DNA from 2 places in the Rhodococcus sp. NPDC058521 genome. Region 2 is predicted to be linked to the other one. Evidence: riboswitches for the same ligand, from Rfam matches in the RefSeq annotation. Region 2 holds a riboswitch; the other holds the start of a gene.

The links. A riboswitch is a leader RNA that binds a small molecule or an ion and turns the genes downstream of it on or off. The one in region 2 is predicted to bind cobalamin.
Region 1: another riboswitch for cobalamin. It lies ahead of ACFWO3_RS01875 (ABC transporter substrate-binding protein); the one in region 2 lies ahead of ACFWO3_RS05615 (ABC transporter substrate-binding protein).

Annotation. Positions count from the first base shown of each region.
Region 1 is NZ_JBHXNL010000001.1:404,216-408,412, forward strand. Features, by position in the region: gene ACFWO3_RS01870 (MMPL family transporter) at 1-1,916, opposite strand, end outside; cobalamin riboswitch at 2,026-2,184, shown strand; gene ACFWO3_RS01875 (ABC transporter substrate-binding protein) at 2,287-3,279, shown strand; gene ACFWO3_RS01880 (FecCD family ABC transporter permease) at 3,288-4,197, shown strand, end outside.
Region 2 is NZ_JBHXNL010000002.1:291,849-296,045, reverse strand. Features, by position in the region: gene ACFWO3_RS05625 (DUF4188 domain-containing protein) at 1-212, opposite strand, end outside; gene ACFWO3_RS05620 (carboxymuconolactone decarboxylase family protein) at 372-827, shown strand; gene ACFWO3_RS05615 (ABC transporter substrate-binding protein) at 845-1,903, opposite strand; cobalamin riboswitch at 1,959-2,080, opposite strand; gene ACFWO3_RS05610 (lipase family protein) at 2,070-3,311, opposite strand; gene ACFWO3_RS05605 (Lsr2 family protein) at 3,518-3,865, shown strand; gene ACFWO3_RS05600 (amino acid permease) at 3,881-4,197, shown strand, end outside.

The DNA of each region.
Region 1 (4,197 bases), on a different contig from region 2:
AGCAACATCGCGGCGGCCGTGACGATCCTTCCGGTGCGTTCGGCACCGAACTTGACCGCGTCCTCTGTGCTGGCGCCTTCGCTGCGGGCCTCGACCATGCGCGACATGAGGAACACCTCATAGTCCGTGGACAACCCGAACACCACAGCGAGGATCAGGACCACGAACGTCGGTTCCAGCGGTGACGGACTGACTCCGAGTAACCCGGCGCCATGGCCGAGTTGGAAGACGAAGGTCAGCACTCCGAATGTGGCGGCGAGGCTGATGCCTGCCATCAGTACGGCCTTGATGGGCAAGACAATCGACCCGAACGCCAGGAACAGCAGGATCAGCGTCGAGATCACCATGATCGCCACCATCACGGGCAGCCATTCGGTGATGGCGGCGTTCCCGTCGTCCACCGTGGCCTGGCCGCCACCCACCAGAATCTCCGTGCCGTCCGGTGGGTCGAGAGCACGCAGGCTCGATACGACGTCGCTCTGCTGGTCGGTGTCGGCGCCCTCCGAATAGGTCACCTGGACGGCCGCCATGTCGGCGCTGGCACCCACCATCGTCGCCTGGCTCACGCCATCGATGCCCTGAGCCTTCGCGGCGACCGCGGTGCCGTCGGCGGGCGTGGGTGGCGAGCCGTCCACGCCGCGAAGAATGACCGTGGCGCCGTTACCGGTCGTGGGGAACTCGTTGACCAACGTGTCGGTCGCCGTGCGGGCCGAATCGCTTTCCGGCAATGCCGTGTAGGTGACCTCGCCGAGCGTGGCTTTCGTCAGGGGCGCGGCCAGTACCAGCAGACCGATCACGATGGTGACGGCCACGGCGACGGGCTTGCCCATCACCCTGGTCACAACCGACCCCCAGAACTTGCGAGCGCGTTCCTCTCCCCGTTTGGCCGCGTCCTTGCGCCAACTGAGTGCATTGATGCGATGGCCGAGGATCGCGAGCAGCGCGGGAACTGCAGTCAGTGACAAGAGTGCGGCACTGGCGACTGCGGCGATGGCGCCGAATCCCAGCGATTTGATCACGTCCTGCGGGAACACGAGCATCCCGGAGAAGGCGCAGATCAGCAGCAGTCCCGAGAACAGAACGGTGCGACCGGCTGTGAGAACGGTCCGCTTGGTCGCCTCCAACGGTGAAGCGCCGGAATCCAGCTCCTCACGGAAGCGACCAACGATGAAGAGTCCGTAGTCGATGGCCAGACCCAGCCCGAGCAGGGAGGTGACGTTGATAGCGAAAGAACTGACATCGGTGAACAGGGTCAGCAATCGCAGGGTGGCCAGTGCGCTGAAGATGGAGAGCAAGCCGACGAACACCGGAACCGCGGCGGCGACGAGGCCGCCGAAGATGAACACGAGCAGCACCAACGTGACGGGCAGGGCGATGCCCTCGGCGAGAACGAGGTCGCTCTGGAGTCGGTTGTTGAACGCGACGCCGACCACCGAGTTGCCGGCGAACTGAACGTCCACACCTGGCACTTCGAGTTTCGGGAGCAGGTCGTTGAAGTTCGCGACGTTGATACCGGCATCCGGGTCGACCGTGATTGCGGCCGAAGCCATCGACCCGTCTGTCGAGGTCATCTGAGCCTTGGCCGCACCCTCGGTGCTCCAGTAGGAGTTCACCGAATGGGTCGGCACCTCGTTCTCGAACGCGGTCAGGTTCTCGGTCACCGCCGGGCCGATGTCCTCGAGCGTTTTGCCTTCGGGTGGGGTGTAGATGGCGATGATGTCCGGCGTCTGCGGCCCGAGGTTGTCCTCCACGATCTGGGCGACCTCGGCCGATTCGCTGCCCGGGTCGATGAAGCCACCCTGGCTGAGCTTCGAGAACACGCCGGTGCCCCACACACCGCTCACGATCACTGCGAGGACGGCGAGAACCAGCACCCACCATTTCCGTGTGACGACGAGCGAGGCCCAACGTGTCATGCGTTCTCTCCGGATCGGTAGGTATCGGCTGGCTGATTCGCACTCCGACTGTAATGGCGGTGCGACAGGTGGGACAGATGAGTGATCGGGGTCTCCGACCGGCGTCTGCGGCTATTCGGGCATACTCGACACTCACGTGCAGCCAGTCGATGGGGGAAGCCGGTCCGAATCCGGCGCTGACCCGCAACGGTAGGTGGTCGACCACGCCATTCGGACAGGTGTAGGTCGACCACGAGCCCGATTACCCGTCGGCCGGTGTGTGGCCCCTGTTCGTCGTGGTCTGCGAAACGGAGTCCTGCCGCCTGCGGTGCTGAGCCGTGGGTTTCGGCCGGTCGTTGGTTCGTGGCTCTGAGCCCCCAATGAGGTTTGTATGCGCTTTTCACAATTTGCTCGCGGTGTAGCCACTGTGGCCGCGACTGCTGCCCTGGTCGCGGGATGTTCGCGCGGCGAAGCCGTGCAGCAATCCGAATCGGCCGAGGACTTCGCCGAACCCGTGTCGATAACCAACTGCGATCGGACACAGGAGTTCGAGTCGCCACCCCAGCGAATCGTCTCGATGAACGATCACGTCACGGAGGTGCTCGTCGAGATGGGTGTGGGCGATCGGATCGTCGGCATGGGTTACCAAGACGCCGTTCCCCTTCCCGAGTTCGAGGAGGAGTTCTCGCAGATTCAGGGGTTGGCGCATGAGTACCCGACATCGGAGCAGATTCTCGACTTGGACCCGGACCTCGTGGTGGGCGGAATGAAGAGCGCCTTCAACGAGAAGGAAGGTCGCTCACGCGACGCGCTCGAGGAGAAGGGTATTTCGACGTTCCTGTTCTCGGAGTACTGCGGGACCGGATTTTCCGATATCGGCATGCTCGAGAACGACTACGCGCAGCTCGGACAGATTCTCGGCGTGGAGGAAGCAGCCGGAAAGGTGTCGGGTCGGGTAGTCGAGGGCCTGGAACAACTGCGCGACAAGATCGGTGACGCGCCCCCGGTCCCGACCTTCTTCTACGACTCGGGCGACAGTGCTCCGATGACCATCGGTGGTGTGGGCGCCGGACAACTGATCGCGGACTACTCGGGGGCGACCAACCTCTTCTCGGAAGGTGAGAAACCGTACCCGGACACCACCTGGGAGACCATCGGTGAGCGGGCGCCCGAAGCGATCGTCGTTCTCGACTACGGAGACAAGAACGCACAGCAGAAGATCGACTTCCTGAAGTCGCAGCCGATCATGATGACGACACCCGCCGTGCAGAACGATCGATTCATCGTGGTTCCCCTCGACGACTTCTTCGAGAGCCCTCGACTGCTGCTCTCCGCCCAGACCATCGCGGAGGCCCTCCATCCCGATCGTGTGTCGCAACCGTGACGAGCACGGTGGAGCGACTTCGGACGCAGGTTCCGCAAGCCGCGGAAAGTGGCCGGCGGCGTGGCCGACTGGGGTTCGGCGCACTGCTCGTGCTTCTCACGGCCGCATTGCTGTTCGTCCTGGGGCTCGCTATGTCGTTCGGATCGGTGCGTATCCCTATCGGGGACGTGTGGGCGATCGTCGGACACGCGTTGCTGCCCGGCAGCTTCGAAACGTGGTGGTCGGCCGCGCGCGAATCCATCGTTCTCGATTCCCGTCTGCCGCGTGCGGTGACGGCTGCGGTGGTGGGCGCCGCGCTGGCTCTGGCCGGTGGTGTAGCGCAGGCCGTCACGCGTAACCCACTCGCCGATCCCTACCTGCTCGGGGTGTCCTCGGGAGCAGGCTTCGGTGTGGTCCTGGTGATGGTCCTGGGCGTCGGGGCAGGCGCACTAGGGGTGTTCACGATTCCGGTAGCGGCATTCGTGGGCGCGATGGTTCCACTGTTCCTGTCGTTGGCGATCGGCGGACGGTACCCGCAACCGACTGCCATCATCCTGGTCGGTGTAGCACTGGCGCAGGTGTTTTCAGCTTTCATCACCTTTTCGCTTCTGGTGGTGGCGAACGAGGACGAAATCAGTGTGGTGCTGCATTGGCTCGCTGGCGGGCTCGGTGACGCGCGATGGTCCACGTCGGTGTTTCCCACTCTGGCGCTCGTTGTGGTGGGCGCCGCGATCCTGCTCAGCGCAGGGCGAATGGATCTGTTGAAGACAGGCGACGACGGCGCAACCGCTCTCGGGATGAACGTCCGCAGATTCCGTGTGTTGCAGCTGATGGGCGTGTCCCTCCTCGCGGGCGCCGCGGTTTCGGTGGCGGGTGGAATCGGATTCATCGGTCTGCTGATTCCGCACCTCGCCGGTTACCTCGTCGGAACTCGAGCAA
Region 2 (4,197 bases):
TTCCAGTACTGGATGACGGTGGGATGAAGTCCCGTGAAAGTCATCCGGTATCCGAGGAATCCGTACTCCGGTTCCCGGGACAGCTCACGGAGCATGCGAGGCATCGCCACCAGCGCGGGGAGCCAGAGATCAGGCCTCCACCAGCGGTTCACCGTCATCCCGATGAGAAAGACGACGAGTTGGCCGTCGTGTGAATGCGTATGTCGTTGCATCTACCCTCCTTCGGAGTTGGATACTGCTACTATCCAAAGTATGGATAGTAGCAGTATCCAATGTCAAGGGCTTTCTTGCGGGTCTTTCGGCTGTCACGAAGTTGTGGGCCGCTCCGTCATAGGTGTGGCGAACGAAAACCACACACGAAGGAGACGGCGATGCAGGCACGAATGAAGAACCCGGTGATGGTTCTCCCCAAAGCGATGAAGGCGCTCTACGCGTTGAGCACGTCCACCGGCGACGTCGATCTACCGGAACGGACGGTGCATCTGATCCACCTGCGCGCGAGCCAGATCAACGGATGCGGAGTGTGTGTCGACATGCACGCAAAGGAAGCGCAGCAGGCCGGCGAGACCAACGAGCGACTCTTCGCGGTATCGGCCTGGCGCGAGGCGCCCTACTTCGACGACGCCGAGCGCGCTGCGCTCGCACTCACCGAGTGTGTGACCCGGCTGAGCGATCGCGCCGAACCGGTCCCCGACGACGTGTGGAGCGACGCCGCCGACGTCTACGACGAACAACAACTGTCCGCGCTACTCGTTCAGATCGCCGCGATCAACGCGTGGAACCGGCTCAACGCGAGCACGCGGCAGATTGCCGGCTCGGTGGGCTGAGACGGGTTCTGCAGGGATCAGGAGGGTGATCCCTGCAGCCCGGCCGACAGCTTCTCGATGGCAGCTACCTCGCGTATCCCGGGATCGAGTTCGGAACCGGTCAGAATCACGTAACGCCGGTCCGGTACTGCGGACATCTCCCGGGTCACCGGATTGGACTCGAGGAAGGCGATTTTGGTGTCGAGCGAGTCACCCTCCACTCGAGTGCGGCTGAGGTCGCCGAGAACCAGTACTTCGGGGTCGCGGTCCGCCACCGTCTCCCAACCGATCTCGGGCCAATCCTCGCTCGAATCCTCGAAAACGTTGGTGGCACCCACTTCGGATGCAAGCAGTCCGGGCGCGGAACAGCAGCCTGCCATGAACGGCTGGTCGATCCCGGAGAACCAGAAGGCGACGCTCGGGGACGGGGTGTCGCCCGCCAACGCATTCTTCGCCGCGTCCACTCGTGCCCGAAGTTGTTCCACCAGTTCTGCGCCGCGTTCCTGGACATCGAAGATCGCGGCCAGCTCGCGGATCTCCCGATAGAGAGTCTCGATGGTGAGTTTCTCGCTTCGTGTGACCGTGTCGCCCTCGACAGTCGCGCCGGTGCACACCGACGGCGATTGGTACGTATGGACGCCGAGTTGTTCGAACCGGGAGCGTTCGGCCACCACGCCACTCGTGAACGTATGTGCGCTTGCAGAGGTGACCAGGTCGGGTTCGGTATCCAGGACCGTTTCGAGAGAAGGGTCGTTGTCGGCAAGTCGCGGTACACGCTCGTTGGCGGCTGCGAGCTCGGGCAGAACCGGATCGAACCAGGTGGACGTGCCCACCATGCGGTCGGCAAGTCCGAGGGACAGAAGAATCTCGGTGGAACTCTGGTAGAGCGAGGCCGCGCGCTGCGGTGGCCCGTCGAACGTGACGGATTCGCCGCAGTTGTCGATGGTCAGTGGATATACCGTGTCGCCCGGCTGTTCGGAAAGGCTGGACGAGCCGGATTCAGGTTCGGGTGACGTTCCGCAACCCGCCAGAAGCGATGCTCCGAACAGGAGTGCCGTCGCGTGTGCGGCGCCCCGCCGGAGATGTGATGTGCGCACGAGAAGGGCGCCCTTCTGCTCTGGGCTCGTTCGCGGAGCTCGAGGTGGTTCGGGCCGCGTGTAGGCACGACCCGGCAAGTATTCGGACTCGGGCTTGGGCCCATCACCGTTGCGCGTCAGTTCCGGGTTCGCACCGGATTCCCTTGCTCGGTCGAAACTGACGATATCAGCAGGTGGCAGGTAGCGGCTCGCCCCGGAATCGAGCGTCCATCCAGTCCAAAGCGGGCACCAGCCCCAGGGCGGCCGCCGAGAGGTGGTCCGGACTCGGGGTGAGCGTCGTCTTCACGTACGTGCCGGCCTCGCAATAGCGTGCGGTGGTTCTGTCGATCGCGTCGACCGGGATCAAGACGTCGGTGGGGCTGTGCCATTCGAATATCGGTGTCTCGGGGACACCCGGATACAGCTCGAGGCTGTTCTCCTCGAGCACCTTCCAGGCGTCGGGGTCGTCCATGAAGTTCGGGTTGTCGGTGAGTTCGGCTGCATTCTTGCCGACTCCCCAGAACATGATCTCGTTCGTGCACCCGTTGTTGATCAATCCGCGTAGCCATCGGCCCTGATTGTTCAACTGGCTGCTCAGGTGGATGCGATCGGGATATTCGCGTTCGAGGCCGATCGCGGCAGCCATCGCGAGGCCGAATGCCGGGTGCGGATTGACGCCGAGGGCCTCGGCCATCGTGGTCAGGTTCATCGGAGTGCCGCCGTGGGCAGCACCCACGATGTCGAGTTCCGGTGCATATTTCGGGGCCAGAGCGGCCGCCCAGGCGGTGGCCATGCCGCCGCCGGAGTAGCCACCCAAGGCCACCTGGCTGTTCGTGACACCCAGCTCGGGAACCTTCTTCACGGCACGAATTCCGTCCAGGGTGATCTGACCGCCGAGCTTCGCCGCCCCGTACGCCATTCGTGGACCGAGATGATCCGGGAGTGCAACCGCCCATCCTCGGGCAAGCGCGATGTTGAGACCGGGGGCCTCACGAATCTGCGTGAAGGGGTCGCTGGTGTAGAGCTCGGTCGCGATCTTGCACTTGTGTCCGAGTGAATTGATGATGTGCTGATAGGACGCCAAAGGGCCGTCCGGCTGATGGTTCGGTGGCAACAAGTACGTGGTGTTGGCAGCGATCGGCAGCCCACGCGAATCCGTCGACCGGAACAGGACTTCCCATACCGCGCTGCCCGGGAAGTACAGGTTCGGGGGCATCTGTCGAATGTTCAGCACATCCCCCGGCGCTCGCTCCGCGAGGTCGGGTGGCGGCGCGTAGAACGGGTCCGGGTCCGGCGTCGGCAATCCGAGCACCGATGCGGGCGCCGTGTGTGGATCTTGGGCGGCCGCCGTCCCGGCGCCGGCAAAAGCCGCACCGAGCGTGACGCTCACAGCAAGCACGAGTAACGGACGAAGAACGCGTGAGACCATGGCCTACCCCACTGTTTTGCCTGATGGACACCGCTCACTATGCCAAGGTCGACGTACGCGCATGAGTGTTTCGCGCCGAATCGTGACAAACCGGACGGTCCGGTTTTTGTAGGTCGGGTGCGGTGAATGGCATCGCCGACTTTGCGGAATTGCTACAACTCGACGTAATCTTGTCATCGAGTTTTCACCGACGATTGGATTGATTCGTGGCAAGAAAAGTAATTGTTGAACTGGTGGATGATCTCGACGACACGCCCATCGAGTCCGGAGAAGGCGAACACATTGTTTTCGCCGTCAATGGAACCGAATATGAAATCGATCTGAACGACAAGAACGCGCAGGAATTCCACCGCAAGCTGGGCTACTACATCGAGCATGCGGCGAAGGTTGCAAGCGGCAAGAAGCGGACGGCCGGTTCGTCGACCTCATCCCCGCGCCGCAGCAGCGAACAGACCAAGGCGATCCGTCACTGGGCTGCCGCAAACGGCTATGAGGTGTCCTCGCGTGGCCGCATTCCCGCCGAGATCGAAGAGGCATTCAAAGCAGCTCACTGACTCGGTCACAGATACATGGACAACATTGACGCCGGCCCCTCGGTCGAGGGTGAATCGGCTGGACTTCGGCGTGGCCTGACGGCTCGGCACATTCGATTCATTGCACTCGGGTCCGCCATCGGCACAGGGCTTTTCTACGGTTCGGCAGAAGCGATCGACCGTGCCGGGCCCTCGGTACTTCTCGCATATCTGATCGGCGGCGCGGCCGTGTACATCGTGCTTCGTGCGCTGGGAGAAATGGCGGTCGCGAGCCCGGTCTCCGGATCGTTCGGTGAGTATGCGACAAGACATCTCGGCTCTTTGGCGGGGTTCACCACAGGGTGGACGTACAC